Regions from separate parts of the Priestia sp. YIM B13486 genome, predicted to be linked through region 2. Evidence: riboswitches for the same ligand, from Rfam matches in the RefSeq annotation. Region 2 holds a riboswitch; each other region holds the start of a gene.
The links. A riboswitch is a leader RNA that binds a small molecule or an ion and turns the genes downstream of it on or off. The one in region 2 is predicted to bind S-adenosylmethionine.
Positions count from the first base shown of each region.

Region 1: another riboswitch for S-adenosylmethionine. It lies ahead of ACFX4G_RS17790 (bifunctional homocysteine S-methyltransferase/methylenetetrahydrofolate reductase); the one in region 2 lies ahead of ACFX4G_RS15055 (methionine ABC transporter ATP-binding protein).
Region 3: another riboswitch for S-adenosylmethionine. It lies ahead of ACFX4G_RS25970 (hypothetical protein); the one in region 2 lies ahead of ACFX4G_RS15055 (methionine ABC transporter ATP-binding protein).

Region 1 is NZ_JBHZOZ010000006.1:240,484-250,379, reverse strand. Features, by position in the region: gene ACFX4G_RS17820 (NCS2 family permease) at 1-551, shown strand, start outside; gene ACFX4G_RS17815 (cytochrome-c oxidase) at 725-1,099, shown strand; gene ACFX4G_RS17810 (hypothetical protein) at 1,304-1,567, shown strand; gene ACFX4G_RS17805 (hypothetical protein) at 1,616-1,822, shown strand; gene ACFX4G_RS17800 (Cof-type HAD-IIB family hydrolase) at 1,880-2,677, opposite strand; gene metH (methionine synthase) at 3,059-6,502, opposite strand; gene ACFX4G_RS17790 (bifunctional homocysteine S-methyltransferase/methylenetetrahydrofolate reductase) at 6,503-8,341, opposite strand; SAM riboswitch class I at 8,449-8,555, opposite strand; gene ACFX4G_RS17785 (YkvI family membrane protein) at 8,895-9,896, shown strand, end outside.
Region 2 is NZ_JBHZOZ010000005.1:63,260-73,155, reverse strand. Features, by position in the region: gene ACFX4G_RS15095 (3-hydroxyacyl-CoA dehydrogenase/enoyl-CoA hydratase family protein) at 1-23, shown strand, start outside; gene ACFX4G_RS15090 (acetyl-CoA C-acetyltransferase) at 36-1,214, shown strand; gene ACFX4G_RS15085 (acyl-CoA dehydrogenase family protein) at 1,238-3,022, shown strand; gene ACFX4G_RS15080 (arsenate reductase family protein) at 3,138-3,494, shown strand; gene gcvH (glycine cleavage system protein GcvH) at 3,630-4,013, shown strand; gene ACFX4G_RS15070 (YusG family protein) at 4,093-4,338, shown strand; gene ACFX4G_RS15065 (toprim domain-containing protein) at 4,520-4,870, shown strand; gene ACFX4G_RS15060 (thioredoxin family protein) at 4,885-5,184, shown strand; SAM riboswitch class I at 5,365-5,472, shown strand; gene ACFX4G_RS15055 (methionine ABC transporter ATP-binding protein) at 5,604-6,629, shown strand; gene ACFX4G_RS15050 (methionine ABC transporter permease) at 6,622-7,290, shown strand; gene ACFX4G_RS15045 (MetQ/NlpA family ABC transporter substrate-binding protein) at 7,308-8,144, shown strand; gene ACFX4G_RS15040 (carboxymuconolactone decarboxylase family protein) at 8,267-8,632, shown strand; gene sufC (Fe-S cluster assembly ATPase SufC) at 8,872-9,657, shown strand; gene sufD (Fe-S cluster assembly protein SufD) at 9,675-9,896, shown strand, end outside.
Region 3 is NZ_JBHZOZ010000017.1:16,262-26,157, forward strand. Features, by position in the region: gene ACFX4G_RS25945 (MFS transporter) at 1-930, shown strand, start outside; gene ACFX4G_RS25950 (GNAT family N-acetyltransferase) at 1,120-1,566, opposite strand; gene ACFX4G_RS25955 (CotG/ExsB N-terminal domain-containing protein) at 1,680-2,075, shown strand; gene ACFX4G_RS25960 (VOC family protein) at 2,223-3,020, shown strand; gene ACFX4G_RS25965 (M20/M25/M40 family metallo-hydrolase) at 3,039-4,652, opposite strand; gene ACFX4G_RS25970 (hypothetical protein) at 5,122-5,364, opposite strand; SAM riboswitch class I at 5,433-5,534, opposite strand; gene ACFX4G_RS25975 (M20 peptidase aminoacylase family protein) at 5,597-6,751, opposite strand; gene ACFX4G_RS25980 (GNAT family N-acetyltransferase) at 6,799-7,305, opposite strand; gene ACFX4G_RS25985 (methyl-accepting chemotaxis protein) at 7,840-9,084, opposite strand; gene ACFX4G_RS25990 (M48 family metallopeptidase) at 9,346-9,896, shown strand, end outside.

The sequences.
Region 1 (9,896 bases), on a different contig from region 2:
TCTTTTCATTAACAATGGTATTGATTTTTGAAAATATCGGTTTGCTGCATGGTCAGCTAGGTATGATGAATCAAGATAGCAAATTTCCGCGGGCCTTTCAAGCAACAGCCGCCTCAGCTTTGCTAAGCGGCGTGTTTGGAACAAGTCCAACGGTGTCTTCTGTAGAAGGAGCATCTGGTATTGCAGCTGGAGGGCGAACGGGTTTAACATCGCTGATTACAGGAGTTTTATTTTTAAGTTCACTTCTGTTTATTCCATTTATCAAGCTGGTTCCAGATAGTGCTATTGCACCTATTCTTATTGTTATTGGAGCATTGATGATTCAAAATATCAAAAACATCAATTTACAGGACTTAACAGAAGGTTTCCCTGCATTTTTAATTATTGCGCTTATTCCTCTTACGTACAGCATTGCTGATGGAATTGCATTTGGGTTCATTGCGTATCCACTGCTTAAATTATTCCTTGGTAAAATGCGTGAAGTATCGATGTTTATGTATGTAAGCGCGCTGTTGTTTTTCTTGAATTTTGTGCTGCATTATATTGCTTAAAATAGACAGCTGAGTACTTTTGCTCAGCTGTTTTTTGTGTTTGCGGTAAAGAATCCTCTTTTTAGATATCATACTCTGTATTTCGTGTCCTTTGGCTAACTTCCGCTTCTAAAATGACGTTTCCTGCGTAAAGTAGTACAGAAGTCGGAGGGGGATATAAGGGGGAGAAAATGATGGGAATTAAATTAATTAAAATATCAGCCGTTTATTTTGGACTTGGCATCATATTGGGGTATTATATGTCAATTGTTCACAGCTACGCTTTGACTCCTGTTCACGTGCACATCAATTTATTAGGATGGACGTCGCTTACGTTAGCGGGACTTATTTATTATTTGTTTCCTGCGTTTAGCGAAAGTAAATTAGCCAAACTGCACGTATGGTTGCATAATATAGGATTACCGGTCATGATGATTGGTTTATTTTTCATGATCGTACTAGAAAACCAAGCTTTTGCACCCGTAGTGGCAGCAGGGGCAACACTTACGGCTATTGGCGTTTTAATTTTCGTATACCACATCCTTAAAAATTTGAAATCTGAACGATAAACGAAGAAGGTCGTTGACGATGACTGCTAATTTCAAAAGGAAAAAGAACCAGCTATAGCGAATATACATGTAAACAAGGTGAAAGTGTGATTTACATAAAGGTGTGCTAGGCATCTTTATAAGGAGGGGTAAGCTGCAAGGATTTCTAGCTCTTATAAAAGCCAATAAAAGGGCTGATTATAAGTTTCTTGCGGCGGAGATACTATGGGAGAACATCAACAATTAGTGCGTGTTAGGGAGCTAGCAAATGAAATTATTCGACTTCGTCTTCAAGACCGTACGACTTATGACGAATTAGAGTTGCAAAATAATGTAGAGTTGTTGTCTCGTTCTGTGGTTGACTTAGTAAACATTATGTTAGCCGAAGATGTGGATTCGTCTACGTCTTTAAAAGCTACAGCTTCTAAAATGAAAATGGTGTATAATAACATGCATCAAGCTGAGAAAAAAGATTATTTGCATTTCTAATTGCTAGGCTCCTTTTCGCCACAAACGAAATGGAGGTGTACGAGGCAGATGCTATCGTCACTAACGACTTCTGAAGCTATTGTAGCATCCGTTCTTGCACTGGTTGTCATTGCCGTTTCCATTATCTTTTTTGCCACTCTTATTATGGTTGTTGTTCGACGAGAAAGAATCAGCAGCTTGGTTAATCACGGAGAGCATGCAGATGGAAAGCAAAAAAGCTTAGGTGAATTTTTTCGTTCTTTACGGAAAAAATAACTACCGTTTTCTTATTAAATAGATAAAAGCGGTCAATTTAAATGTTGACCGCTTTTTTTAGATGGTTTGCTTATTTTTTTCTAAAACAATACCCGCTGCTTCACTAACAGATGACACAACAGCAGAGGCGTGGCGCTGCACAGCTTCAGGGGCTGTAGCCATAGCGAAACTGTTCGGCGTTAATTGAAACATAGGAATATCATTAAATGAATCCCCCACACATGCAATTTCCTCTGGTTTTAGCTGAAGATGATTTAATAAAATTTCAATGGCATTTCCTTTGCTGATATGTTTAGGCATAATATCCAAACACTGCTTGGCAGAAATATATGTATCAATATAATCACCAAACTCTTCGTTCACTTCTTTTTGCAGAGCTACCATTTCATCATGATCTCCAAGAACCGTGATTTTAGATGGAGAAAGAGCATGACCAAATGAATCCGTCATTTCAATTTGTTCTTCGATAGGGAAAAACATGTGAGTTTCAATCGCTTCAATAATTTCATTTCGCTGCTCTACATAATTCGTGTCGTTTGAACAGACAAGTGTGATACGGTTAGGATCTATCGTTTTTTTATAAAGTTGAACCGCTAAATCATCTTCAAACACTTTTCCATGAAGTTCTTGATTTTCTTTGGTCCACACAAATCCTCCGTTTTGGCTAATGCGATGAAATGTATTATTAATATCAGTAGAAATCTTTAAAATTTCCGTATCCATTCGTCCAGACGCAAGACAAACCTCTACTCCTTGGCGCTGAAGTTCACTAAGTGCGTCTGCATTATGCTGTTCTACGTATTTTTCTTCGTGTAAAAGAGTGCCATCTAAGTCGCTTACAAATAATTTAATCATTGCTTGAAAATTCCTTTCCCTGAAAAATTTGCTGTGACAAGAGCGTTACAAATTTATTACATTCCTTATTCTATCAGTGTTTCCCAAGAAACTCATAAAAAAAGCTCAGACCGGCGGTGAATTCAAAGAGATTAAGACATAACTGCATCAATTTTTTCCGCAGGAGTCTTTGCCTTGCCTTTCAGTCAACAGTTAGAAACAGCTACATGAAATCCAGTTCACGATCACAATGAAAAAAATCCGAACGCAGTTGATTCTCAATTAAGAATCTGGATTTACGGTTCGGATCTTTCTTCAGCTAAAATCCATTTTTCGCAGCCTTTTTTTCAGGTTTGTTCACTGTAAAAAAACAGCCGCGGTCTAAAAGACCGCGGCCATATTTTACAATACGTTAAAATATTTCGCTTCAGGATGTGCAAAAACAAGGGCTGTAACAGAAGCTTCTGGTTCCATCATGAAACCGTCTGTTAACTGAATGCCGATGTCTTCTGGTTTAAGTAATTTAAACAGTTTTGCTTGGTCCTCAAGGTCTGGACATGCAGGATATCCGAATGAAAAACGCTGACCTTGGTATTTGGCTGAAAAACGCTCCGCCATTGTAAAGTCAGGCGAATCGGGGAATCCCCAGCGGTCACGAATTTGCTGATGAACACGTTCTGCTAATCCTTCAGCTAGTTCAAGCGCAAGAGCTTGGAACACGTGACTCTTTAAAAACTCGCCGTTTTCTTTGAATTTCGCCGCGCGTTCGCGAATGCCTGTTCCTGCTGTTACAGAGAAGAAACATACATAGTCCATCTCTTTTTCTTTAGGCTTTGCAAAATCAGATAAGCACAAGAACTGTCCTTTTGCTTGTCGAGGGAAGGTAAAGCGTTCAATTTCTGTTTTTTCATCAGCAGGATCATAAATAATTAAATCATTTCCGTCTGCTTGAGCAGGGAAGAACTGATAAATAACCGCTGGCTTAATTAAGTTTTCTTTTAGTGCCAGTTCGAGCAGGTCATCAACGGTTTCTTTTAATTGAACAGCACGCTCATCTTTTTCAGCAAGCAGCTTATTCACTTTTCCTTTTAGTCCTAAGTGATGGCCTAAAAGCATCTGCCAGTTAATATACGGAAGAACCTGTGCCAAATCGTAGTGTTTAACAACGTGGCGCTTTAAATCAGTAGGTACAAAAACAGGAGCGTCCGTTGAAATGGCGGATCTTTCTAAAACAGCCGTAGCTGCTTGAGCGGTTTGAGGCTGGCGTTCTCGAACCGTTACTTTCTTTTCTTGCCGCGTTTTTAAATCTGCTAAAAGCTGAATAACTTCTTCTTTGTTCTGCAGCTTATTTGCTAACGCTAATCCGTCCATCGCATCTTTGGCGTAGAGGACCGCACCTTCATATTCCGGGGCAATTTTAAAGTCAGTAAATTTACGGGAAAGGGCAGCGCCTCCTACCATAATTGGAACATCAATGCTTGATTGCGTTAAATCTTGGGCAGTCAAAACCATTTGCTGAGCTGACTTTACTAGAAGACCTGACAGGCCAATGATGTCTGGCTTTTCTTCTTTTACTGCTTCAATCAGCTGCTGGGGCGTTACTTTAATTCCTAAATCTATTACTTTAAAACCATTGTTGCTTAAAATGATGTCTACTAAGTTTTTACCGATATCATGCACGTCGCCTTTAACCGTTGCAAGAATCACTTTGCCTTTTCCAGAATCATTTTCAGTTGCTTCCATATGAGGTTCTAAAAAGGCAACGGATGCTTTCATCACTTCCGCACTTTGAAGCACTTCTGCTACAATCAGCTGGTTGTCATTAAACAAACGTCCAACTTCCGCCATGCCCTTCATAAGCGGTCCGTTAATAATATCTAACGGATCATCATATTGAGCTAAAGCCTGTTCTAAATCAGGAAGCAATCCTTCTTTTGTACCTTCGACAATATACATTGCCAATCGTTCTTCGAGTGTTAACGTAGAAATTTCTACTTTTGCTTCTTTCTTTTTATCACGATAAAAGTCGGTAAACGTGCTTAACGTTTCATCAGTTGTGTTAAATAACAACGCATTAGCAAGCTCAATTTCAGCTTCTGGAATAGAAGCATAGCGCTCTAACTTTTCGGTATTAACAATGGCATAATCGAGTCCAGCCTGCGTACAGTGATAAAGATAAACCGCATTTAGTACTTCACGTCCGACTGGAGGAAGACCGAATGACACGTTACTTACGCCAAGAATGGTCAGGCAATCAGGCAGGGCTTCTTTAATCATTTTAATTCCCTTAACTGTTTCTTCAGCAGAACCAATATATTGTTCATCACCAGTCCCTACAGGAAACACAAGAGGGTCAAAAATAATATCTTTTGGATTAAAGCCATGTTTTTCAACAAGCAAATCATGTGAGCGTTTAGCAATCTCTACTTTTCGTTCTGCAGTAACGGCCATGCCTGTTTCATCGATTGTACCCACAACCAGAGCTGCACCGAATTTTTTTACTAGCGGTAAGATTGCATCAAAACGCTCTTCACCATCTTCTAAGTTAATGGAGTTAATAATGACCTTACCTTGCGAGTATGTTAAAGCTTTTTCAATAACTTTCTCGTCCGTTGAATCGATTACAAGAGGAACCTTCACTTTTTTTACAACTTCTTGAATAAATTCCTCCATGTCTTCCATTTCTTCACGGTCCGGATCTGCCAAGCAAATATCAATAACGTGAGCACCATTTTTAACTTGAGCACGCGCAATTTCAGATGCTTCTTCAATTTTTCCTTCCGCAATCAGACGCTTGAACTTGCGAGAACCGATTACATTCGTACGTTCTCCCACAAAAAGAGGGCGCATAGAATCGTCATATACAAGCGGTTCAATACCGGTTACAGCATGGTTATGCTCGGAGCGATCAAGCGAACGGGGCGCAACCTCTTTTACCGCTTCCGCCAGTGCTTTAATATGAGCAGGCGTTGTACCGCAGCATCCGCCTACAAAGTTCAGCCAGCCTTTATCAGCAAACCCTTTAATTTTTTGAGCAAGCAGCTCAGGGGATTCATGATAATTGCCTTCTTCATCCGGAAGTCCAGCGTTTGGATAACAGCTAACTGCTGAAGTGGCTAGGTCTGAAAGAGAGCGAATATGATCCGTCATAAATTCAGGGCCTGTCGCGCAGTTAAGTCCGACTGAAAGAGGCTTCATGTGTTCCAGTGATAAGTAAAAAGATTCGATATCTTGACCAGCGAGAGTTGTTCCCATCGGCTCAATTGTTCCTGAAATCATAATAGGAACTTCGATTTTAAGTTTTTCAAACGCAGCTGTAATGCCTAAAAATGCGGCTTTTACGTTCAGCATGTCTTGACAGGTTTCGACTAAAAGCAAGTCAACGCCGCCGTCTAACAAACCTCGAGCTTGCTCTTCGTACGATTCTACTAACTCAGGGAATGTAATACCTCCGGTAACAGAGAGAGTTTTAGTGGTAGGACCGATAGCTCCAGCTACGAACCTAGGCCATTCGGGAGTTGAATATTTATCGCGGGCTGCACAAGCAAGCTTCACAGCTTCGATATTCAATTCATACGCCAAGTGACCTAAATCGTATTCATCAAGTACGGTAGATGTTGAGCCAAACGTATTGGTTTCAATGATGTCAGCACCTGCTGCAAAGTACTCTTCATGAATGCGCTGAATCACATGAGGCGCTGTTCGAGTCAAATATTCGTTGCAGCCTTCATATTCTTCGCCGCCAAAATCTTCAGCGGTTAAATCAGCATCTTGAATCATCGTTCCCATTGCTCCATCGATGACGAGTATTCGCTTCTTTAGTTGTTGTTCGATAAGTGAGCTCATTTATATCTTCCTTTCTGATGTAACAAGTTGCTTGTCATGAATATAGCGTGTTAGAATTTCGGTCATTTCATAGCGCATAAACGGCGTAATTAAGTAAATACCGTCAAATAACTCATATGCTGTATCAATTAAGTTTTTTGCAATCGCAAGACCTTCGACTTCACCGCGGATTCGGTCATTTCCCGTTGCATCCATGCGTTCTAGAATATCTTCTGATAATTTAATTCCAGGTACTTCATGGTGAATAAATCGAGCATTTCTTGCGCTTGTTAACGGCATGATACCGATATATACCGGTGTTGTTAAATGTTTGGTTGCTTCATATACCTCTTCAATTTGCTTAGTTGAATAGAGAGGCTGAGTAATGAAATAGTGAGCCCCGCAGTCGATTTTCTTTTCCAAACGCTGAACGGCTCGGTCTAAGTGACGCACGTTTGGGTTAAAGGCAGCTGCAATGGAAAAATTGGTTTTTTGACCAAGTGGTTTGCCGGAATAAGATAGTCCTTCATTAAACTGAGCGATTAAACTAATCAAGTCAAATGAAGATAAATCGTAGACCGAAGTGGCGCCAGGGAAATCGCCAACTTTTGACGGATCACCGGTAATTGCAAGTACTTGATTCATTCCTAGCGTATGAAGTCCCATTAAATGAGATTGAAGTCCAATTAAATTTCGGTCGCGACAGGTAATATGAATAAGCGGTCGTGCTTTTGTTTCTTGCTGCATCAGTGTTGCCATTGCTAAGTTGCTGATGCGAGGTGAGGCAAGAGAATTATCAGCTAATGTAATAGCATCTACGCCGACTTTATCAAGTGCTTTTGCGCCTTCTAAAAATTTCGTCGGACCAAGCTGTTTAGGCGGATCTAGCTCGACGATAACCGAGCGGCGCTTCTTCACAATTTCATGCATATGAGGTTTATCCTGCTGCTCACGCTCTTGAACCGTAACGGCAGGTCTCATTTTAACAACTTTGCTTGTAATCGGAGGCAGGTCTTTTAAGGCAGATGACATTGCGCGTACGTGAGCTGGTGTTGTACCGCAGCATCCTCCAATTAAGCGAACCCCTTGTTCGCGGAATAAACGCGCGCTTTCTACAAAGTAGTCTTCATTTGTTTCATATTCCAGCTTTCCTTCCACATACGCCGGAAGGCTGGCATTAGGGTAAGCAGATAAGAAAGCACGATCAGGAAGCGGTACTTCTTCAAGAGACTGAATCATATGATAAGGACCTAAACGGCAGTTTAGCCCGACAACATCTGCTCCCAGCGCCTCTAATTCTTTTAATGCATCTGCTAAAGGACGGCCATCTTGCAGTACGCCAATATCATGCAGGGAAACGTGAGTAATAATAGGCTTATCCGTTTCTTTTCTTGCCAGTGTAAGAACGGTTTTTAATTCTTCGAAATCATAGTATGTTTCAAACAAAAGGCCATCCACGCCTTCATTTAAAAGCCAAAACATCTGTTCACGAATGCTTCGCTTAACCTCTTCTAAACTAATAGCGTTTTTTTGGAAAGAACGAATTCCGCCGAGTGTACCAACCACGTAAGCTTGATCTTTTGCAGCTTGTTTCGCTAATTTTACACCAGCAACATTGATGTCTTTGACTGAATCTTCTAATCCATAACGGGCAAGTTTTTGATAATTAGCAGCGTACGTATTTGTTTGAATAACGTTTGCACCAGCTTCTACATAGGCTCTGTGAATACGAGAAACCTCTTCTGGTTTGGTGATGTTTAGTTCTTCAAAACAGCTGTCAATACCGTGTGAGTAAAGGAGGGTACCAGTGGCACCATCCCCAATTAAAATTTTAGACTTTAAATCTTCAAGTAACCCCATGTCAAAACCTCCTTAAATTGTTCCGCTTCTATTTCACGAGTGATTCGTTTTATGCAATATGCCGATAAAATAGAAAAAGTCTTCTTAAGAAGAAGACTTTTTTCGCCTTCTTATCTTCCAAGCAATAAATTGCTTGCTGGATTTAGCACCATGTCTCTAACGACTGGTTGCTGAGGTTTCAAAGGGCCAGTCCCTCCACCTCTCATGATAAGAATCAATTGTATATAATTGAAACATATTTTTTTAAATAGAAAGAATACTTATTTAATAATTTATCTGATTTTTAGAAATTATACAACAGTAAATTGTGAATTTCCAGCAAATATTGAGGGAAATTTAAAAGCTAAAGGGAAAATATCCGTATATTTTGTTTGAAAATGACTGTTATGTTAGGGGTTAAGGAGTTTTTTGTGAGAAATACAAAAAGAAAATGAAAAAAATAAACCAAAAGGCACAAGCACTGGGATATGCGTAGATTTACACGTAAAAAGGCTCGTCTTTTTTTTATCGTTTCTACATATAGTGAACTATGAAGGGTAGAAGGGTGATGGGCATGAAAAGGTGGAAACTCACGCTGCAGGTTGCTGCTACGTATGTAGGCACCGTTGTAGGAGCCGGTTTTGCAACAGGCAAGGAAATCGTTCAATTTTTTACACAGTACGGGGAACTTGGAATGGTCGGAATTTTGGTCAGCGGCTTGTTTTTTATTTGGCTAGGTTCAAAAATGATGCTGCTTTCGCACGCAATTGGGGCTTCTTCTTATCAGCAGCTTAATACATATTTATTTGGTGATGTGCTTGGAAAAGTGGTAAACGGTGTAATGATTGTCATTTTATTTGGAGTAACTTCAGTCATGCTAGCGAGTACGGGAGCAATAGGAAAAGAACAGTTTGGGCTGTGGCCTCCTGTTGGAATGATTTTTACAATTGTTTTAACTTATATATTTATCGCAAAAGGAATTAACGGTATTTTAATGGTTAATTCTCTTGTTGTACCGATGATGCTTTCATTTGCTTTTATCATCTTTATGCCGAATATCAGCTATTTCTCACTGATTCAAACGAAGCCGGATTTAACGCTCGTCACGCAGTGGAAGTGGGCGGTTAGTCCCTTTTTATATATTTCCCTGAATCTAGCTTTGGCTCAGGCCGTTTTGGTCCCATTAGGAAGCTCGGTGAAAGATAGGAGCGTGATTACAAAAGGGGCCTTAATAGGAGGATGTGTACTTACGTTTATGCTTGTTTCTACTCATCTTGCCCTTTCCAATTTGCCTTATTCATTTCAACTTGATATTCCGATGAGTGCCGTTGTTAAAAATATCTCAGCGTGGGTGAATGTTTTATTTACGGTAGTTGTGTTGGGCGAGATTTTTACTACATTGATTGGAAATGTATTTGGCATCGCTAAGCAGCTTCAGTCATTTCTTCCCCTCAATGACAAACAAGCTTTTGCGTTTATTATCTTGGCTTGCTTTATTATTGGGCAATTCGGATATGCCCAGCTTCTTGAGTTTTTGTATCCGATATTTGGCTATATTGGACTAGCTTTTGTATGG
Region 2 (9,896 bases):
AAGGAAAACCACTGCGTAATTAAGGGGGAGAAAAAATGAGAGAAGCAGTTATTGTAGCAGGTGCTAGGACACCGGTTGGAAAAGCAAAAAAAGGTTCACTGGCAAGTGTTAGGCCTGATGATTTGGGAGCCATTGCGGTTAAAGAAACTCTTCGCCGAGCAGGCGGATACGAAGGACCAATTGATGATTTAATTATTGGTTGTGCGATGCCTGAAGCAGAACAAGGTTTGAATATGGCTCGAAATATTGGCGCTCTTGCGGGTTTGCCTTATACGGTGCCAGCAATAACGATTAATCGTTATTGTTCATCAGGTTTGCAAAGTATTGCCTACGGTGCAGAACGAATTATGCTAGGGCAAGCCAAAGCAGTGTTAGCTGGAGGAGCAGAATCAATGAGTTTTGTTCCGATGTTTGGAAACGTAGCGCGTCCAAATGTTCAGCTGGTTGAAAATGCGCCGGAATATTATATGGGCATGGGACATACAGCAGAACAAGTAGCGATGAAATACGGCATTTCACGTGAAGACCAGGATGCGTTTGCTGTACGCAGCCATCAAAAAGCAGCAAAAGCACTTCAAGAAGGGAAGTTTAACGACGAAATTGTTCCGGTGGAAGTGACGCTTCGAAAAGTGGATGAAAACAATAAGCTCCGTGAACAAAAGCTGATGTTCTCTCAAGATGAAGGAGTTCGTCCTGGCACAACTGCGGATGTATTAGGAAAACTTCGTCCAGCTTTTTCGGTTAAAGGATCCGTAACAGCTGGAAACTCTTCGCAGACAAGTGACGGAGCTGCATCCGTTTTTCTAATGGATAAAGAGCAAGCTGAAGCAGAAGGGTTAAAGCCTTTGCTTAAGTTTCGCTCATTTGCAGTTGGAGGAGTTCCGCCTGAAGTAATGGGGATTGGCCCGATAGCTGCCATTCCCAAAGCTCTTAAACTAGCAGGGCTGGAGCTTTCTGATATCGGATTGTTTGAATTAAATGAAGCATTTGCTTCTCAAGCACTTGGCGTTATTCGTGAATTAAATATTAATGAAGATAAAGTAAATGTAAACGGAGGCGCTATTGCCTTAGGTCATCCATTAGGCTGTACCGGAGCTAAGCTGACTATTAGCTTAATGCACGAAATGCAGCGTCGAAATGAGCAGTTTGGAATTGTCACGATGTGTATTGGCGGAGGAATGGGAGCTGCTGGTGTATTTGAATTGTTAGCATAATCATTTCAAAGGGGGATATGAACATGTCAAATAAAACAAAACAAATGATTAAAGGTGGAAGCTTTTTAATTGAAGAAGGCGATGCAAGCCGCGTCTACACGCCGGAGGATTATACATCTGAACAAAAGATGATTGCCAAGACGACAGATGAATTTGTAGAAAATGAAGTCCTTCCACAAGTGGAATATTTAGAAAAGCATGAGTTTGACCGTTCTGTAAAGTTATTAAAACAAGCTGGTGAATTAGGTTTGCTTGGTGCAGATGTACCAGAAGAATACGGTGGACTCGGTTTAGATAAGATTACCTCGGCTTTAATTGCTGAAAAAATGTCTCGAGCAGGCGGATTTTCCATCACTCATGGTGCTCACGTAGGAATTGGGTCATTGCCAATCGTCTTATTTGGAACAGAAGAGCAAAAACAAGCATATTTACCTGCTTTAGCAGTTGGGGAAAAAATAGCAGCATATGCGTTAACAGAACCTGGTTCTGGTTCCGATGCCCTCGGTGCTCGCACAACAGCTCGCCTTAACGCAGAAGGCACACACTATGTGTTAAATGGAGAAAAGCAGTGGATTACAAATGCCGGATTTGCTGATGTGTTCGTCGTGTACGCGAAAATCGACGGCGATAAATTTTCTGCTTTTATCGTTGAACGCGAATTTCCAGGCGTATCGGTTGGACCGGAAGAGAAGAAGATGGGAATCAAGAGTTCATCAACAAGAACGTTGATTCTTGAAGATGCACTTGTTCCAAAAGAGAACGTGTTAGGTGAAGTGGGAAAAGGTCATGTGATTGCCTTTAACATTTTAAATATTGGGCGCTACAAGCTTGGAGTTGGAGCAGTTGGAGCAGGGAAACGTGCGTTAGAAATCACGTCTCAATATGTTAACCAGCGTCAGCAGTTTAAAACGCCAATCGCTAAATTTTCATTAACCCAAGAAAAATTAGCAACAATGGCTTCTAAATTATATGCAACTGAAAGCTCCGTCTATCGTACGGTAGGACTTTTTGAAGACCATATGGGCCAGCTTTCAGAAGAACAGCAAAAAGATGGAAAGCAAATTGCCGCTTCCATTGCTGAATATGCCATTGAATGCTCATTAAACAAAGTGTTTGCCACGGAATCTCTTGACTACATCGTAGATGAAGGGGTGCAGCTTCACGGAGGCTATGGTTTTATGAGTGAGTATGAAATTGAGCGCCTGTATCGTGATTCCCGCATTAACCGTATTTTTGAAGGAACAAATGAAATTAATCGACTCTTAGTACCAGGCACATATTTACGCAAAGCGCTAAAAGGAGAGCTTCCGCTGCTTCAAAAAGCACAAACGCTTCAAGAAGAATTGATGATGCTTATGCCGCAGGAAGTAGGAAATGAGCCGTTAGATCAAGAAAAAATGCTTGTGCAAAATGGAAAGAAAATTGCGCTCTTGCTTTTAGGTCTAGCTGCACAGAAGTATGGGAAAGAATTAGAGAAAGAACAAGAAATTCTCGTTAATATTTCCGATATGATTAGTAACGTATATGCAATGGAATCCACTGTTTTACGTACTGAAAAAGCGATTTCCAAAACAGGTGCAGATCAAAACAGCTTGAAGGTAAAATATACGCAAGTATTTTGCCAAGAAGCATTTAATCGAATTGAAGCAGATGCAAAGGAAACGTTAATTGGCGTTGAACAAGGTGATACGCTTAGAGTCATGCTTTCGTCTCTTCGCAAGTTAACTCGCTATACACCAATTAATGTAATTAGTGTAAAGCGCGAGATTGCAAAAACGCTTCTAGAAGTAGAGAAGTTCACAGTTTAAGGGAAAAGGAGCTCGTTTTACGAGCTCCTTTTTGTTTAAGAAGCCTCTATCTAGGTAAATGATAAAGGATGTGTTAAAATACGAAAAAAGCTTAAAATAAAGGGTGGTTGACGAAATGTCATTATTTTTTTATTCATATCCAAAGTGTGGTACGTGCCGAAAAGCTAAGAAGTGGCTGGATGATAACGGAGTAGCGTATGAAGAAATTCATATTGTAGAAAACCCGCCAACAAAAGAGCAGCTGCAATCTTATTATCAGAACAGCGGCTTAGAATTAAAAAAATTCTTTAATACAAGCGGTAAAAAATATCGCGAATTAGGACTTAAAGATAAAGTAAGCAGTGCGAGTGAAGATGAACTTCTGTCGATTCTTGCGTCAGATGGCATGTTAATTAAGCGTCCGCTGCTAACAGATGGACAAAAAGTAACGCTTGGCTTCAAAGAAGAGCAGTTTGAGGACGTGTGGAAGTAAGTTTTCAAATAGAAAATTTTTACCTTTTACGTTACACTGTTAATAGGAAGTTATTTTAGGTTGTAGAAAGTGTTCTCCACGTTGAAGGCGCTTTTTATATAAACAAATTACGATACATATTTTGGAGGGATTAAGATGAGTACACCAAAAGATTTGCGTTATTCTGAAGAGCATGAATGGGTAAAAACAGAAGGGGACGTTGTCCGCGTAGGTATTACGCATTTCGCTCAAGCTGAGCTTGGCGACATCGTATTCGTTGAACTGCCAGAAGTAGGAGCAACAGTAGAAGCTGACGAGCCGTTTGGCAGCGTTGAATCAGTAAAAACAGTTTCTGAGCTTTATGCACCAATTAGCGGTGAAGTTGTAGCAGTAAACGACAACTTAAGCGATAGCCCTGAACTTGTTAATGAATCTCCATACGAAGAAGCATGGATGATTACAATCAAACCGTCTGATGCTTCTCAAGTAGATAAGCTAATGACAGCAGAGCAATACGAAGAAATGACAAACGAAGGATAATATTCCTCCATAAATTGTCTTTATGAAAAGTTTTTGACTGGACACTCTATTAGTAAACAAGCTAAAGGAGTGTCTTTTTATGTTTGAAAAACAAAAAATGGACGTTACAGATCGCGTTACAGCTAAATTTCATGACGGCGGTATGAAATTATATGTTGATAAGCAGCCAATTGGTGAAGTTAGTTACGGAACAAGCGGCAATGAATACCGCTTTGAAGAAGGTTATTCGCAAGAAAATAATAAGTTCTATCAATATACGGATGTACAAAAACAAGGTGAAACGCAAAAATATACAGACTGCGACGAAGAAGCAGGATGGTGCTAAACAGTGGCAACTGCCACTGTTTTTCTTGTCTTATGGAAACAATATGGCCTAAGCTGCTTTTTAAAACAGTTCTTTCTTGCAAATTTCTTTTAAAAAACAGGTGAACTGTGATACATTAACGAATATTGTATAGCATAAAGAAATGATGTTACTATACAACTGACGATTATGGGTGATGAAAATGGGGCTAATTGAAATTGAAAAAGTAATTATTGTCGAAGGAAAATCAGATAAAAAGCGTATCCAAGATATCATTCGAGAACCAATTGAAATTATCTGTACAAACGGTACGATTAGTTTATCAAAGCTGGATGAAATTATTGACTGTACGTTTAACAAAGAGGTATACATACTTGTTGACTCTGATGATTCAGGGAATAAGCTAAGAAAACAATTTAAACGAGAGCTTCCGGAAGCAGAGCATCTATATATTGATAAAATGTACCGAGAGGTTGCTGCCGCCCCTAGACATCACATAGCAACAGTATTACTGAGTGCCAATATCGATGTTAATGCAGAATTTTTAACATAAAAGGAATGAGCAACATGCAAGAATGGAGCGAAAAACAGCTTGACGATCAGTTAAAAGAAGGACAAAGAACGTTTATCTTTTTCCATACACCTTTTTGCGGGACATGTCAGCTGGCAAAAAAAATGTTAACCGTAGCAGAAGCGATGCTGCCCGGTGTGACCATCGGAATGAGCAATTTAAATTATATGCCTTCAAAAGCAGAAATATTTTCAATTGAAAGTGTACCTTGTTTGATTGAAGTGAAAAATGGCGAAATGGTAAAAAAACTCTATGCGTTTCATTCCATCGAGCACGTACTTGAAGAGCTTCGATAATCAAACGTTTGTTTAAAATGAAGAAATTGAAAGAGAGTGAACCGTTGGGGCTGTTGGAATCTTGGGATATTATCCCAAGAACAAAATCTGTTGACAGCCTATCTGACACATGCTAAAATCACACTCATGAATGTTCATAAATGAATGAATATTTCCCAAAAATAAAATAATTGTTGCGAACTCTTATCAAGAGAGGTGGAGGGACTGAGCCCTGTGAAACCCGGCAACCGTCAGACTAACTGAAATGGTGCCAATTCCTGCAAAGCTATGCGCTTTGAAAGATGAGAGAAAGGATTAAATATCGAGCCTTTCTGTCATGCGCAGAGAGGCTTTTTTGATGGGGAAAATTGTTTTACGGCTTTTTCATCCTATAGGGCAACCTAACATAATTAAGTTTTTACTAAAGAAGGTGAAGAAATATGATTACATTAACAGACGTTACAAAAATTTATCAGGCCAAAAGTGGTCAAATAACAGCTGTTGATAATGTGAATCTAACCGTTAACCAAGGTGAAATTTACGGAATTATTGGTTATAGCGGAGCGGGGAAAAGTTCTTTAATTCGCTTGCTAAACGGGTTAGAAACACCAACGACAGGAACGGTAGAAGTAGCAGGTAATGATATTGGAAAAATTAAAGGCGGAAAACTCAGAAAAGCTAGACAAGAAATTAGTATGGTATTTCAGCACTTTAATATCTTGTGGTCGCGTACGGTGCGAGAAAATATTGCTTTTCCGTTAGAAATAGCAGGGATCTCAAAAGAAAAAAGAATGAAACGAGTAGACGAGCTTATCAAGTTAGTCGGGCTTGAAGGGCGTGAAAATGCTTATCCATCACAGCTTAGCGGTGGACAAAAGCAGCGTGTTGGTATTGCTCGAGCGCTAGCCAATAACCCAAAAGTATTGCTGTGTGATGAAGCAACATCAGCGCTTGATCCTCAAACGACAGATTCCATTTTAGATCTGTTAGTAGATATTAATGAGAAGCTAGGGTTAACCATTGTATTGATTACTCATGAAATGCACGTTATTCGTAAAATTTGTCATCGGGTAGCCGTTATGGAAAATGGGGCAGTGGTAGAAGAAGGACAAGTGCTAGAAGTATTCAGAAAACCTAAGCAGCCGATTACAAAACGATTCGTTCAACAGATTTCTGAACCAGAAGAAACGTTTGAAACAATTGAACAAGTACAGGGGTTATATCCAAGCGGGCAAATTATTCAGCTGACGTTTGTTGGCGGAAAAGCAGAGCAACCGCTCATCACAACGATTTTAAAACAGTTTGATGTAACGATTAATATTTTGCAAGGAAAGATTTCTCATACACAAACAGGTTCATACGGGACGTTGTTCGTTCATTTAGACGGAGAATTAACAGAAGTTGAAAAAGTCATTGCATACATTCATGAGCAGCAGGTAGAAGTGGAGGTAATGACAAATGCTTGAGAAACTATTTCCGAACGTTATTTTAGATGATTTTATTCAAGCGACAAATGAAACACTATATATGACGGCTATTTCAGTTATAGCCACGTTTGTTCTAGGTATTTTATTGGGCTTGCTTTTATTTTTAACGTCCAAAGGACAGCTCTGGCAAAACAAACCTTTATATGCCATTGTGTCAGCAGTTGTAAATATCTTTCGTTCCATTCCATTCATTATTTTAATTGTTTTACTGATTCCATTTACCAAAGCATTGGTAGGAAGTATTTTAGGCGCTAATGCAGCGTTACCTGCTTTAATTGTGGGAGCAGCACCATTTTATGCGCGTCTTGTAGAAATTGGTCTGCGTGAAATTGATAAAGGTGTTATTGAAGCTGCTAAATCAATGGGAGCAACAACAAGCACTATTATCTTTAAAGTGCTGTTACCTGAATCGCTGCCAGCTTTAATTTCTGGTTTGACGGTAACGACGATTGCGCTAGTCGGCTATACGGCAATGGCGGGTGTGATTGGAGCTGGAGGTCTTGGGAATCTTGCATATTTAGAAGGATTCCAGCGCAGTCATAATGATGTAACGCTAGCTGCTACGATCTTAATTTTGATTATTGTATTTATTATCCAACTTATTGGAGATGCGATTACTGCAAAAATTGATAAAAGATAAAGGGAGGATTATTTATTATGAAAAAATGGCTTTCGGCTTTAGCACTAACATCTGCGCTAGTAGTAGGATTAGCTGCATGTGGATCTAACAATGGATCAAAAGATGAAAAGAAAATTGTTGTGGGTGCATCTAATACGCCTCATGCTGAAATTTTAGAACAAGCAAAACCGATTTTAGAAAAACAAGGAATCGACTTAGAAATTAAAAAATTCCAAGATTACATCTTACCGAACACAGCTCTTGCAAACAATGAAATTGATGCAAACTACTTCCAGCACGTTCCTTATATGAATTCAGTGCTGAAAGATCACAAGGGTGAAAAAGGGTATGATTTTGTAAGTGCCGGTGCCATCCACATTGAACCAATCGGTATCTACTCTAAAAAATACAAAAGCTTAAAAGATCTTCCGAAAAACGGCACAGTTATTATGCGTGATGCAGTAGCAGAGCAAGGACGTATTTTATCGATTTTTGAAAAAGCCGGCGTAATCAAATTAAAACCAGGCGTAAAGAAAACAGATGCACAAATTAAAGATATCGTAGAAAACCCGAAGAATTTAAAATTTAAAGCCGATGTTGAAGGCGGATTGCTACCTCAAATGTACAAAAATAATGAAGGTGACGCTGTTGTTATCAATGCTAACTATGCTATCGATGCTGGTTTAGATCCAGTAAAAGATCCAATCGCAGTGGAAAGCAAAGAAAATAACCCTTATGCAAACATCATTACGGTTCACAAAGGCGACGAAAATAAAGATACAGTGAAAGCTTTAGTGAAAGTTCTTCACTCTAAAGAAATTCAAGACTACATTAAAGAAAAATACAAAGGCGGAGTACTGCCGGTAAATAAATAATAGAAGAAAAGCGCTTGTCCACTCTGGGCAAGTGCTTTTTTTGTATGCGGGAAAACGAATAACTCTTATTTTTCTCACGCATACTAACCGTGAAAACTTTACTGATGATGGGAGCTGACGTTATGCAGCAAGAAGCACGTCATTCAACTGAGCAAGCACTTCATGATTATAAAATGGGTGTTGGGAAATTTAGCGAAAAATTGCCGGAAGTAACAAAAACGTTTAATGCGTTTACTGAAGCATGTTTTGGAGAAGGTTCTCTTTCTAAAAAAGAAAAGCAGTTAATCGCGTTAGGAATCAGCGTAGTAGCTCAAGACGAGTACTGTATGATTTATCATACAAAAGGCTGCATTGATCAAGGTGCAACTGAACAAGAAATTTTAGAAGCATGCGGAGTGTCAGCAGCATTTGGCGGAGGCGCAGCGATGAGTCAGTCCGTTACGCTTGTCCAAGAGTGTATTTCAGAACTGACTAGCCACACGCACTAAGTAAATAAAGAGGGTAAAAAAGCTTGTCTTAGAAGGCTCTATGGAGTCTTTTAAGGCAACTTTTTTATGAGTGGATTTAGTCTTGAAAAATGTACATAATGGTTTAAAACCTTTTGGGTCAAAAGGTTGCTATAAGTTTTCATTTGTTATAAGATTGTAATGAGAATAAAATGAGAATAATTAAAAAGATATAGGTATATCGTTTTTTACTATATACGTCTATAACTGGAGGTTTTAATATGGCAGGGTCAACTTTAACAATTAAAGATCTTCATGTTGCAATTGAAGGTAAAGAAATTTTAAAAGGTGTTAATTTAGAAGTTAAGGGCGGCGAAATCCATGCAATCATGGGACCAAACGGTACTGGTAAATCAACATTATCTTCAGCAATCATGGGACATCCTAAATACGAGGTTACACAAGGAAGCATCACGCTAGACGGCGAAGATGTACTTGAGATGGAAGTAGATGAGCGCGCTCGTGCAGGTCTATTCCTAGCTATGCAATATCCAAGTGAAATCAGCGGGGTAACAAATGCTGACTTCTTACGTTCAGCAATTAATGCTCGTCGCGAAGAAGGCGAAGAAATTTCACTAATGAAATTCATCCGTCAATTAGACAAAAACATGGATTTCTTAGAGATGGATCAAGACATGGCTCAGCGTTACCTAAACGAAGGTTTCTCTGGCGGTGAGAAGAAACGTAATGAAATTCTGCAATTAATGATGCTTCAACCAGGAATTGCAATTTTAGATGAAATCGACTCTGGTTTAGATATCGATGCGTTAAAAGTTGTATCAAAAGGTATTAATGAACTGCGCGGCAGCGAGTTTGGTTGCTTAATGATTACTCACTACCAACGTTTACTAAACTACATTACACCAGATAAAGTTCACGTTATGATGCAAGGTCGCGTTGTAAAATCAGGCGGACCAGAATTAGCACAGCGTCTAGAGGCAGAAGGTTATGACTGGATCAAACAAGAATTAGGTATTGAAGACGAAACTGTAGAGCAAGAAGCTTAAGAGTTAGGAGGATCTCTATGACTATTGATACGAAATTACCATTTGATCAAGAGTACATCAGCAGCTTTTCAAAAGAAGCTAATGAACCAAGTTGGCTGCTAGATCTTCGCTTACAAGCTCTTGCGAAAGCAGAAGATCTTGCACTTCCAAAGCCAGATAAAACAAACATTTCGAAATGGAACTTTACTGCATTTGACAAGCACACTTCACAGGCAAGCACAATCTCATCTGTAGACGAG
Region 3 (9,896 bases), on a different contig from region 2:
AGCTTTTTTCTTTTTTCGGTGGCAGAAAACTCTCTGACTTTAATGTATACGTCGCGCATCATCGGAGGTTTGTTCGCAGGAGCTGTTATTCCTTGTGCTTTTGCATATGCTTCTGATAGTACAGATGAAGAAAACCGAACGAAAGCAATGGGACTGTTAGGAATGTCGATTGGCTTAGGCTTTATTTTTGGACCGGCATTAGGCGGCGTCCTTTCATCTTTCGGCTTGTTTGTTCCCTTCGTTATCTCTGGTATCTTGTCACTGATTATGACAGCGTTCTCATTCTTTACGTTAAAAGAATCTTTACGAAAAGAATCTGCTGATAAAGTACAGACATCGAGATGGCATGACTTCACGTCAGATTTTCAAGGAGCTATGAAGTATTTATATGTTCTTTCATTTTTAGCGACTTTTACGCTCGCTGGTTTAGAAGCTACTTTTCAATTTTTTCAAATAGCGAAAATTAATGCTACTCCTACGACAATCGGATGGATGTTTATGGCGAGCGGTTTAACTCAAGCGCTGATTCAAGGCGGTGTGCTGCAGCGATTTAAAAAAGGAAATGAAAAAAAGCTGATGGCCATTGGCTTATTGGTTTCAGCAATAGGATTTACGTCTATTTTGTTATCTTCTAGTGCCGTTAATGCTACCTTATTTTTGTGCATATTTACAGCAGGAAATGCCCTTATTCGTCCTTGTGTCCTCTCATTAATTACAATGAGAACCAAAGTAGGATATGGCTCTGCTTCGGGGCTAACCGCCTCAATGGATAGCTTAGGGCGTATTTTTGGTCCTCTGCTTGGTGCATTTGCCTTTAAACTCAATATGACGCTGCCCTTTATTATCGGAGCTGTTGTCACTTTAGCTGCTTTACTGCTGATTCAGCGTCATACAGCTCTAGATTATTCTGAGCAAACACTCTCATCGTAGAGGCCGGGACAACATTATTTTAGTCGAAAGAAGATCCGAACGGTGAATCGAGATTTTTGATGGAGAATCCAGCGCGTTCGGATTTTTTATTGTTAGGAGTATTCTAGCTGTGTTAATTGGAAATCAACAGTCGATTCCTACTAGCTCATATAGCTCATTTGTTGGCCTTTAGATTAATTTAGCGATGTCTCAATCTCTTTTCATCGTTACTAACACAAGGTTATCAGCAGCTGCAGTGTGTTTTATAATTGAAAACTGATGCGCTTTGTACAGCTTAATCGCAGGTGTATTTTTTTCGGCTGTAGACACCATACATTCACATTCAGAATATCTTTGAAGTACATGTGTTAAAAGACGGCTTCCGATTCCTTTTCGAAAGTAACGAGGACGCACAACGAGGCGGCAAATCGTTAATCGCTCATTTTCTTTTTCAAACGACAGCACTCCTGCTAGCTTACCTTCAATCATTTCTCCGATAAACACTTCCTTGCTTTTCATAATATCTTCTTTGCTTTCTGTAAGCTGAGGAATATCTGAAAAACCAATGAGCCTTGCTTCTTCTTGATAAGCTTCTACTTGCACAGCTACTATTTGAAGAGCGATATCTACTCTTTGATGTTCGAGGATTTGAAGCATGAAAACCACTCCATTTCTTTCACAAATTTAGACAAATTCCATGTTTTCACTATATCCAAACGCCTTCCTTGTACATATTGTATTATGTACCGAATTAGCCAGGAGGTGTTTATATGCATATCACTGCTGAAAGAATTAGAGAAGCAACAGAAGCGATTGCTTCTACTGAGCTTGAAACGTTTATGTACCAAGAGCCAACTGCTCTTCACAGACGCTCTCGTCGTCGTTCTACTCGCCGTTCTACTCGCCGTTCTACTCGCCGCACTACTCGCCGCACTACTCGCCGCACTACTCGCCGCACTACTCGCCGCACTACTCGCCGTTCTACTCGCCGCACTACTCGCCGTTCTACTCGCCGTTCTACTCGCCGTTCTACTCGCCGTTCTACTCGCCGTTCTACTCGTCGTTCTAGCCGTCGCCGCTGTCGCTGCGGTTCACCTTGCTGCTCATACCCATGGTTTAATAAATCATTTGGCTGCTGCTTTAAAGGGCATGGCTGTCGTCGCTAAATAAATCTAAAGCAAGTCGAGTTTAAAACATACGCGGCTTGCTTTTTTTAAGATTTTTATTTTACATAATCATTCGTTTTACTCTTCTTGAAAAGGAAAACAACGTATAATAATGGGAAAGAATCTCTCTTTAAAGGAGGCCTATCCATGCACTTATCTTTTGATCATCTTGTTCATTTTTCACCTGATCCTATTAAAGCTCAGAAAGAACTAAACGAATATGGAATAAATGTCATTAAAGGCGGCATCCATGAAAAATGGGGCACTTTTAACACGTTGGCTTATTTTAACCTCAGCTATATTGAATGGCTTGGGCTTAGAGATATCGCGTTAGCTCAAAACGTTACAGATAATGACCTTATTCAGCAGCTTGTTAACGAACATACACCGCTTGGTCATTTTGGCCGATTTGCACTTCGTACAGATGATATGGATTTGCTGATAAAAGAGCTGGAAAGCAAGAACGTCACTGTAAAAGGTCCTGTAGCGGGTTCTCGCCAAACCAATGATGGAGAAAGACTTCAATGGAAAATGTGTTTTATTGAAGCTGACCACGATTCCCTGCCTCTTCCTTTTTTTATTGAATGGGGTGAACCAGAAGAAAAACGCAAGCCAAAGCTAGCGGATCTTTCTTCCCACCAAGCTGGTCAGCTGCAGCTAAAAAATATTTACTGTGCTGTACATAACCTCGAAGAATCCATCAGCAAGTGGACGAAACTGCTGGACGTTCAGTCTGGCGAAAGCTACAAAGACTCTTTACTTGATGCACGTTGTCAAAAACTATATGTCAATGGAGGAAACCTTATTTTTTGCAGCGGAACACAAGGTGTTGTCCATGATACATTAAAAAAAGTTGGAGAACGTCCATTTTTGGTTGAATTGGATCACGCTCTAACACCGCAACAAATTACCGTACAAGGAGCTTTTTTTAAATTCAACAAATAAACATCCGCGGACGGATGTTTATTTGTGTGCTTCTTTTATAGCTTGATAAATGAAATGAGGCAAAATTTCAAAGGAATACTGAACGTCTAATCTTTCGGTCCATTGATGCGCATCTCTTCCCAGCGGTCCAATGTTCAGCACCGGCATCTTCAGCTCCTCTAGCTCTTCTAACGGGATATGATACCCTTTATTCCATAGGGGCATATTGGCTACTAACGTGTTAAATGTATGAAGCGGATGCTGCAGGCTGGCATAGCTTAAATCCGAAATTCCGCCAAAATAGCTTTGTTCAACTAGCTCCAATTGGAATTGCTCTTTGGCAGTTGCCTGTACGTTTGACAAAATCTCTTGTACAAACGGATCATCATGTGAACAAACGGCCGGATAAAAAGGCGGCGTAAAAAATAAGACCATCATCGGAGCTGCTTCTTTACATAAACCAGCTAAAGAGTTTACTAATTTAATGGTTTTATTTCTGTCATCCTCCTCTTGTGCCAAAAGTGCTGCTTCCATTTCGTGCACATATTTTTCGCCGTGCTGTTTGACTGCATGAGTATAAAGTTCTTCATACGTCCATACGTTCACGTCAAGAGATGAACCCTTCATTCCCTCAGCGTACTGCCTAGCGGCTTTATTATAATGTTTTTTTACATTCAAAGCCGCTTTGTCAGCCGATTTCAACAGCAGATCTGTTACTTCTTTAAGAGAGCGGTTTAACATAAATAAATTAAATAATACAACGGCAGAGTGCGGAACTTGAACTGAATACTCTTCTTTTAAATCTTTTTGTATCAGCACCGTAGGAGGTGGACTCGTTTCATCTCTTACTTTTTCGCAAAAATCAACGTTTAATTCTATTTCTTTTGTTAAATAAGAAGCTAGTAAATTAGCATTTAAACCAGCTAGCGGTTCCCCTACATGAGTTTCTTTTCCATAACACAAAAAGCTTGGCATGATTTTTCCAATCGATCCTGAGTACACATAGTTCGTTTGATCTCCAGGATAGCGGCTGAACACCGGTTCTGCATTTAGCATGAGAGAAAAATCCAGCTGATGTTTGCGGGCAAGTTCTAAAAGAACAGGCACTGCTTTTCTCATCCCAAGCGAATTTACTTCTTCATCCGGTACCGACAGCAGCAGGATGTTTCCGTCAAACTCTCCGTTGCATGCTCGTTCAACCATACTGATATGCAAGGCAATGCCTGCTTTCATGTCCATCGTTCCTCGGCCAAAAAGCCAGTCTCCTTTTATCATATCTTTTTGTACGTGCGCCGGAACTTGTTCCATATGGTTATAAAAAGTACTCGTTAATGTATCAGCGTGAAAAGCATCCTTTTTCCACTGTCCATAATCTTGTACATCCACTACATCGTAATGACTTACTAGTACAACTGTTTTATTCGTATTTTTCCCTTGAACAAAAGCTGTGACAATCGATCGCCCGTCTCCTGTTGAATGAAGCTCGACTTGCTCGTTTTTTTGAAAGTAAGGCAGCTTCAATAAATACGACGCTATCGATTCAGCCATTTCCACTTCTGCCATCGTTCCTGTCACGCTAGGTATAGAAACCAATTCGCTTACAAGTTTTTTTAACTGTTCTTTTGTTTGATACAAAGATGTTTTGTTCGACATACCCTTCATCTCTTTCCTTTTTCTAAATTTTCTATCAAACAAAACCATTCGTCAATCCCTTTGACAGAGACCCTTTCATTCTATCCCTATGTATCATAGTATGGCGCTGCCTTTATGCACATGATAAAAAAAGAGTGCGCGGCTAGGGATAGCACCGCACACTCTTTTTTTACTTTTGGTCATCTTCTAAAAAATCTAGGATACGATCAATAAGCTGTTCGCTTCCTGCATCGTTTCCGTGTTCAAGAGACATTTCCATTTCAATGCTCCTTTCATAAAATATTCTTGTTTTATAACATACCACAATTCATTTCGAATGTAACCTTTAATTTGTGTAAAAATTTCGACAATTTATGATTAATTTTAAAACCTAGTGAGTATTGATTATACCCACCAGATTCTTTGCTTGTCAAAAACCATGCTTTCTATTTAAAAACACTTAAAAAATAGAGGCGCGAGCAGACTTCTTCTATAAAAGACAGCCTACTCGCTCAAGCTTGGAACAGCATGATGAATAAATTTCTAGTTCATTTGCTTTTTGTATATCTTTAATATCTATGCCTACAGCATATGTACGAACATGGTTTTCGACCACAATTTCATAAAATGTTTCTAACTCACGATAAGCTACTTGATAATGCTTTCCTAATAATTTCACTGCTTCCTTTAATGCTTTCTCTCCTGTATGTGCTGCAACTGCTGTATGACTCATAAAACCCTCTCCTTTTAGAAAAATAAAAAAAACTCATTTTGCTTTGATGCAAAATGAGTTTTTCACCCGTTTTATCACCCAAAGCACATGCTTTGCTGGTAGGAGCACCTTACATTCGTAGGTTGCTGTGGAGTCAAAGAGCCAGATCTCTCGTCCACTCGTGATAACTTTTTAATTTAAAATTTATTTTATCAAACAATTCCATCCGCGTAAATAGAAAAATAAAAATATTTTAATTTTTTCGGTAATGGAATGAATTCAAAAAATGAAAGCTTAGATTAGCAAAATAAGAAGCTGCTACAAGTAATGCCTCTTCATTTAATGAAAAAGAAGGATGGTGCCATTCATATTCTCCAGCTGTACCCATCCATACAAAAAATCCTGGTACATGCTGCTGATATACGGCAAAATCTTCTCCTCCAGGCGATTGTTCAGCTTCTACGACTTGATAACTAAGATCCTCTGCCGCTTTAATAGCCAGTTTTTCCAGCTTATCATCATTGTTGACTACAGGAAGATATGGATACCATTTAACGTCTACTGAAGCCCCGAAAGCTGCGCCAATCCCTTCAGCAGTTCGTTTCATAAGAGCCGGTATTTTTTCTCTCGCTTCTTCTTGAAAGGTACGCACCGTTCCTTCAAGCGTTACTTTGTCAGGAATGACGTTCCACGAGCTCCCTCCGTGGATTTGAGTTATGCTGACAACAACATTTTGAAAGGGGCTGAGATTACGGCTGACAATGGTTTGTAAACTAGTAACAATTTGACCAGCAGCAGCAATCGGATCTATTGTTTTTTCAGGAATACCCGCGTGACCTCCTACTCCTTTGACGTCAATTTCAAAACGATCAACGCTTGCCATTAAAGGTCCCGGTTTGATACCAATGGTTCCTACAGGAAGATCCGGTTTGTTATGCATCCCAAATATCGCTTCCACTCCTTCGAGCACACCTTTTTCAACTAGCATTTTTGCCCCTGAAGCCGTTTCTTCGGCTGGCTGAAAGATAAATCGAATCGTACCGCAAAGCTCCTGCTGACGCTCTTTAAGAAGGATAGCTGCTCCGATTATAGAAGCCGTATGAAAATCATGGCCGCACGCGTGCATAACACCGTTCACTTCAGAAGCAAATGGCAGATTGGTTTTTTCTTCAATTGGCAGCGCATCAATATCAGCTCGAATAGCGATAGTAGGTCCCGGCTTTCCTCCTACAATTTCTGCTACTGTCCCTACGTCTAATTGGAATGCATCCGCTATAGAAATATCATAGTGCTTTAACCACTTTTTAATACGTTTAGTTGTTTCATATTCTTTCATTGAAAGCTCTGGAAACCGGTGCAGCTCACGGCGTATGTCTATTAACTCATTTAGTAGTAATTGGTCTGTCATATTTATCACTCTTTCACATTTCTTAATTTGGATCACTTCTCTATCTTTTACGACAAAGAGTGTACCTTATTGAATTTTTTATAAAGAAATACGGTCGTATAACCTTCTGCAAGGCGCTTTTCTTTAGCTTGAACATATCCTTTTCGTTCATACATCTCAACTAACCAAGGATGTTCTTTTGCTGTTCCTAAAGACACACCTGGTGATTTAAACATATTTTTTATTATCTCTTCCTCTACTAGATGCAGCAGCTTAGATCCAACGCCTTTCCTGGCAAACGACGGGTCTACTGCAAACCACCAAAGATGCGGAACAGCAAACGGACCTGGATGTTCTCCCCAAGGCATTCGTATAGACACAGTTGCAGCGATTCTTTTATCTTCTTCATATACATAGCAAAGGTTTTGAGAAATATTTTTCTTAACGAGGGCAAGATCAGCAGTAGCTGCTAAGAAAGGAATGCCTAGCTCTCGAATAGGCTTATATGCTTGTAGAGTTAAGTTCAATAAGTTATCTGCGTCGTCATTTGTTGCCAAACGGAATTCATTTTTCATCTCTTCGTCTCCTTATGTAGTGCTTAAATATTTTATTTAACTTATAAGTTTACTAAGAATTAAAAAAGACAGACTGCCGCCTTGCGTACTCACTATACAACTGCTTTTATAACGTGTCAATTCTATTTATCGTTTTCTATAAAGGGTATAAATAAAACAAAAGAGATTGAGACATAACTAAATCACTCCAAGCTGACGATGAAGAAATGGGATACATGAGCTGGACTGTTTGTTACACCGCTGTCGATTTCTGTGCAAACCTTCGCTTTCCGCAGGCGGCAGCTAAGCCTCCTCGTCACTTATGCTCCTGGGTGGCTCACCTCTTCCCCTTTTCCTTTTCCCCCAGAAGTCTTCATCTTGCCCTCCAACCAGTAGCTAGAAGCACCTACATACATGAAACCTACGTCCAACATAACCATGAAAAGATCTGAACGAAGTTGGATTCTCTATCAAGAATCTCCATTCATCGTTCGGATCTTCCTGCAACGAAAATACTTTTTTCACAGCCTCATTACGTATATACCAAGATCAACTTCAGGATTCACTTACCGTAGCTTTTAAAGTAGCTGCCAACACCACAAGTTCTTCTATAGATGCTAACTCCTCCTGTGAAGCCGCAGCTACTTCTTCAGCATAAGCAGCTGCTTGTTTAGCAACCTCTGAAAGGCCCATGACAGACTCCATTACCTTGAACGAATACCCATCAATCTCTCCTGTTGCCTTTGTCATTTTGTTCATTTGTTCTTGAGCAGCAAAAACATCTTCCATGATTGTGGAAAATTGTTCATTTACATCTTCGACAGTGGCAATACCAAGTGTGACTTCTTCTGTATTGACTTCCATGTTTTGATAAGCCTGCTTTGCCTGCGCTTCAATTTCTTTTAACAGATGACTGATTTGTATAGCGGACGTTTTAGATTCTTCCGCTAGCTTACGTACTTCTCCTGCTACTACAGCAAAACCTTTTCCATGTTCCCCAGCTCTTGCAGCTTCAATAGCAGCATTAAGTGCAAGAAGATTTGTTTGTTCAGCAATTCTTGTAATCGTGTCAATAATTCGTCCAATCTCTGTAGAACGATCTTCGAGTCCCTTTACTTCACTAGTGGATATCTTAACTGATTCATAGATTTTATTCATTTGGTTCGTCACCTCTTTCACCGAAACATTTCCAGTGGAAGCATGTTCAGAGGCTCTGTTCATCGATTGCTGTACCCTTGAAGAATGATCAGTCATTTTCTGAAGGAGCTTGGCCATATCCACCATAGCTTGCTCGGTTTCAACCACATTTAGCAACTGCTTATCAGAACCCGCAGCAATTTCTTGAATCGACATCGTAACTTCTGTCACAGCTGTTTTTGTTTCCTCCATGCTTGCAAACAGTTGCTCTGAGGAATGACTGACCGTGCTCTTTGTTTTACTTATTTTCTGACGCAGCATTCTCATGTGAATCATCATTTCATTAAATGAAGATATGAGTGTACTAATCTCATTTTTCCCTTTCAAAGGAGCAAGATCTACAGATAAATCACCGTTTGAAATCCCTTTCATTGTTTTTGACAAATTTTCAACCGCAATTATGTAGCGACGTATGATAAAATAGAACACGGTAGTTGTAAAAGAAACAAACAGAAATGTAATCACTAGCGTAATCGAAGCTGCTTGCTCTTGTTTCACAATAAGATAATAATTTGTTACTTCAATTACAGTAGATGTTATGGCCATCATGGCTGCAATCATACATAGCATTTTCATGCGTAAACTTTGAAAAGCTTTTTTCATTTTTTCATCCCCTATACAATCTAAAGACATAGAATGTCTAATCTATATTAGTAGTATCGGCATATTTTTATATTTTTTTGTAAAAACTAAAGAAGAATTGAAACAATTATTATTGGCGCTTTTCCACTAAATATTGGAATACATTTCATTCTGCAAGGCGCTGCAACAGCAGTTGATAACTGTCTGATTATTCTTTCATTTGACCAAACTCTACCTTTGCTTATAAAATGAAGATTTGTAGAAAGGAGTACGAAAAATTTTATGTATACGTATCAAACAGGCAATCAAACAATTGACTACAAAATTGAAGTCGTTCCAAATAGAACCGATATCACGGTGCAAATTTGTGACAAAGAAGGGGTAAAAGTTATTATCCCAAGAGGTCTTAATGAAAACAATGTGCGTTCAATCATCGCACGCAAAGCAACATGGATTTTAAAACAACTAAACGGTTCACAGCCAGCTGAGGAAAAGCCAGCTGCTCCAAAGAAAGAAGCAGTAAAAAAAGAAACAGCTAAAAAAGAGGCTCCTAAAGCAGCAGCTTCTGCAGCTAAAACTGGTTCTTTTGAAGAGGGAGACAAATTCCCTTACCTAGGACGTCAATACCGCTTAAACATCGTTCGTGGAGATGTAGCAAAGGCTGAAATGACATTCCGTGCAAAATTCATTGCTACAGTACCTGAAAGCTGGAACGAGCAGCAAACAAATGAAGGTATTGGACAACTATTAACAGAATGGTACCAAGGCCGCGCAGGTGAAAAATTCCAAGAAGCTTTGAAATCTGTTAAAAAAACTGCAGACAATGCTCCTGA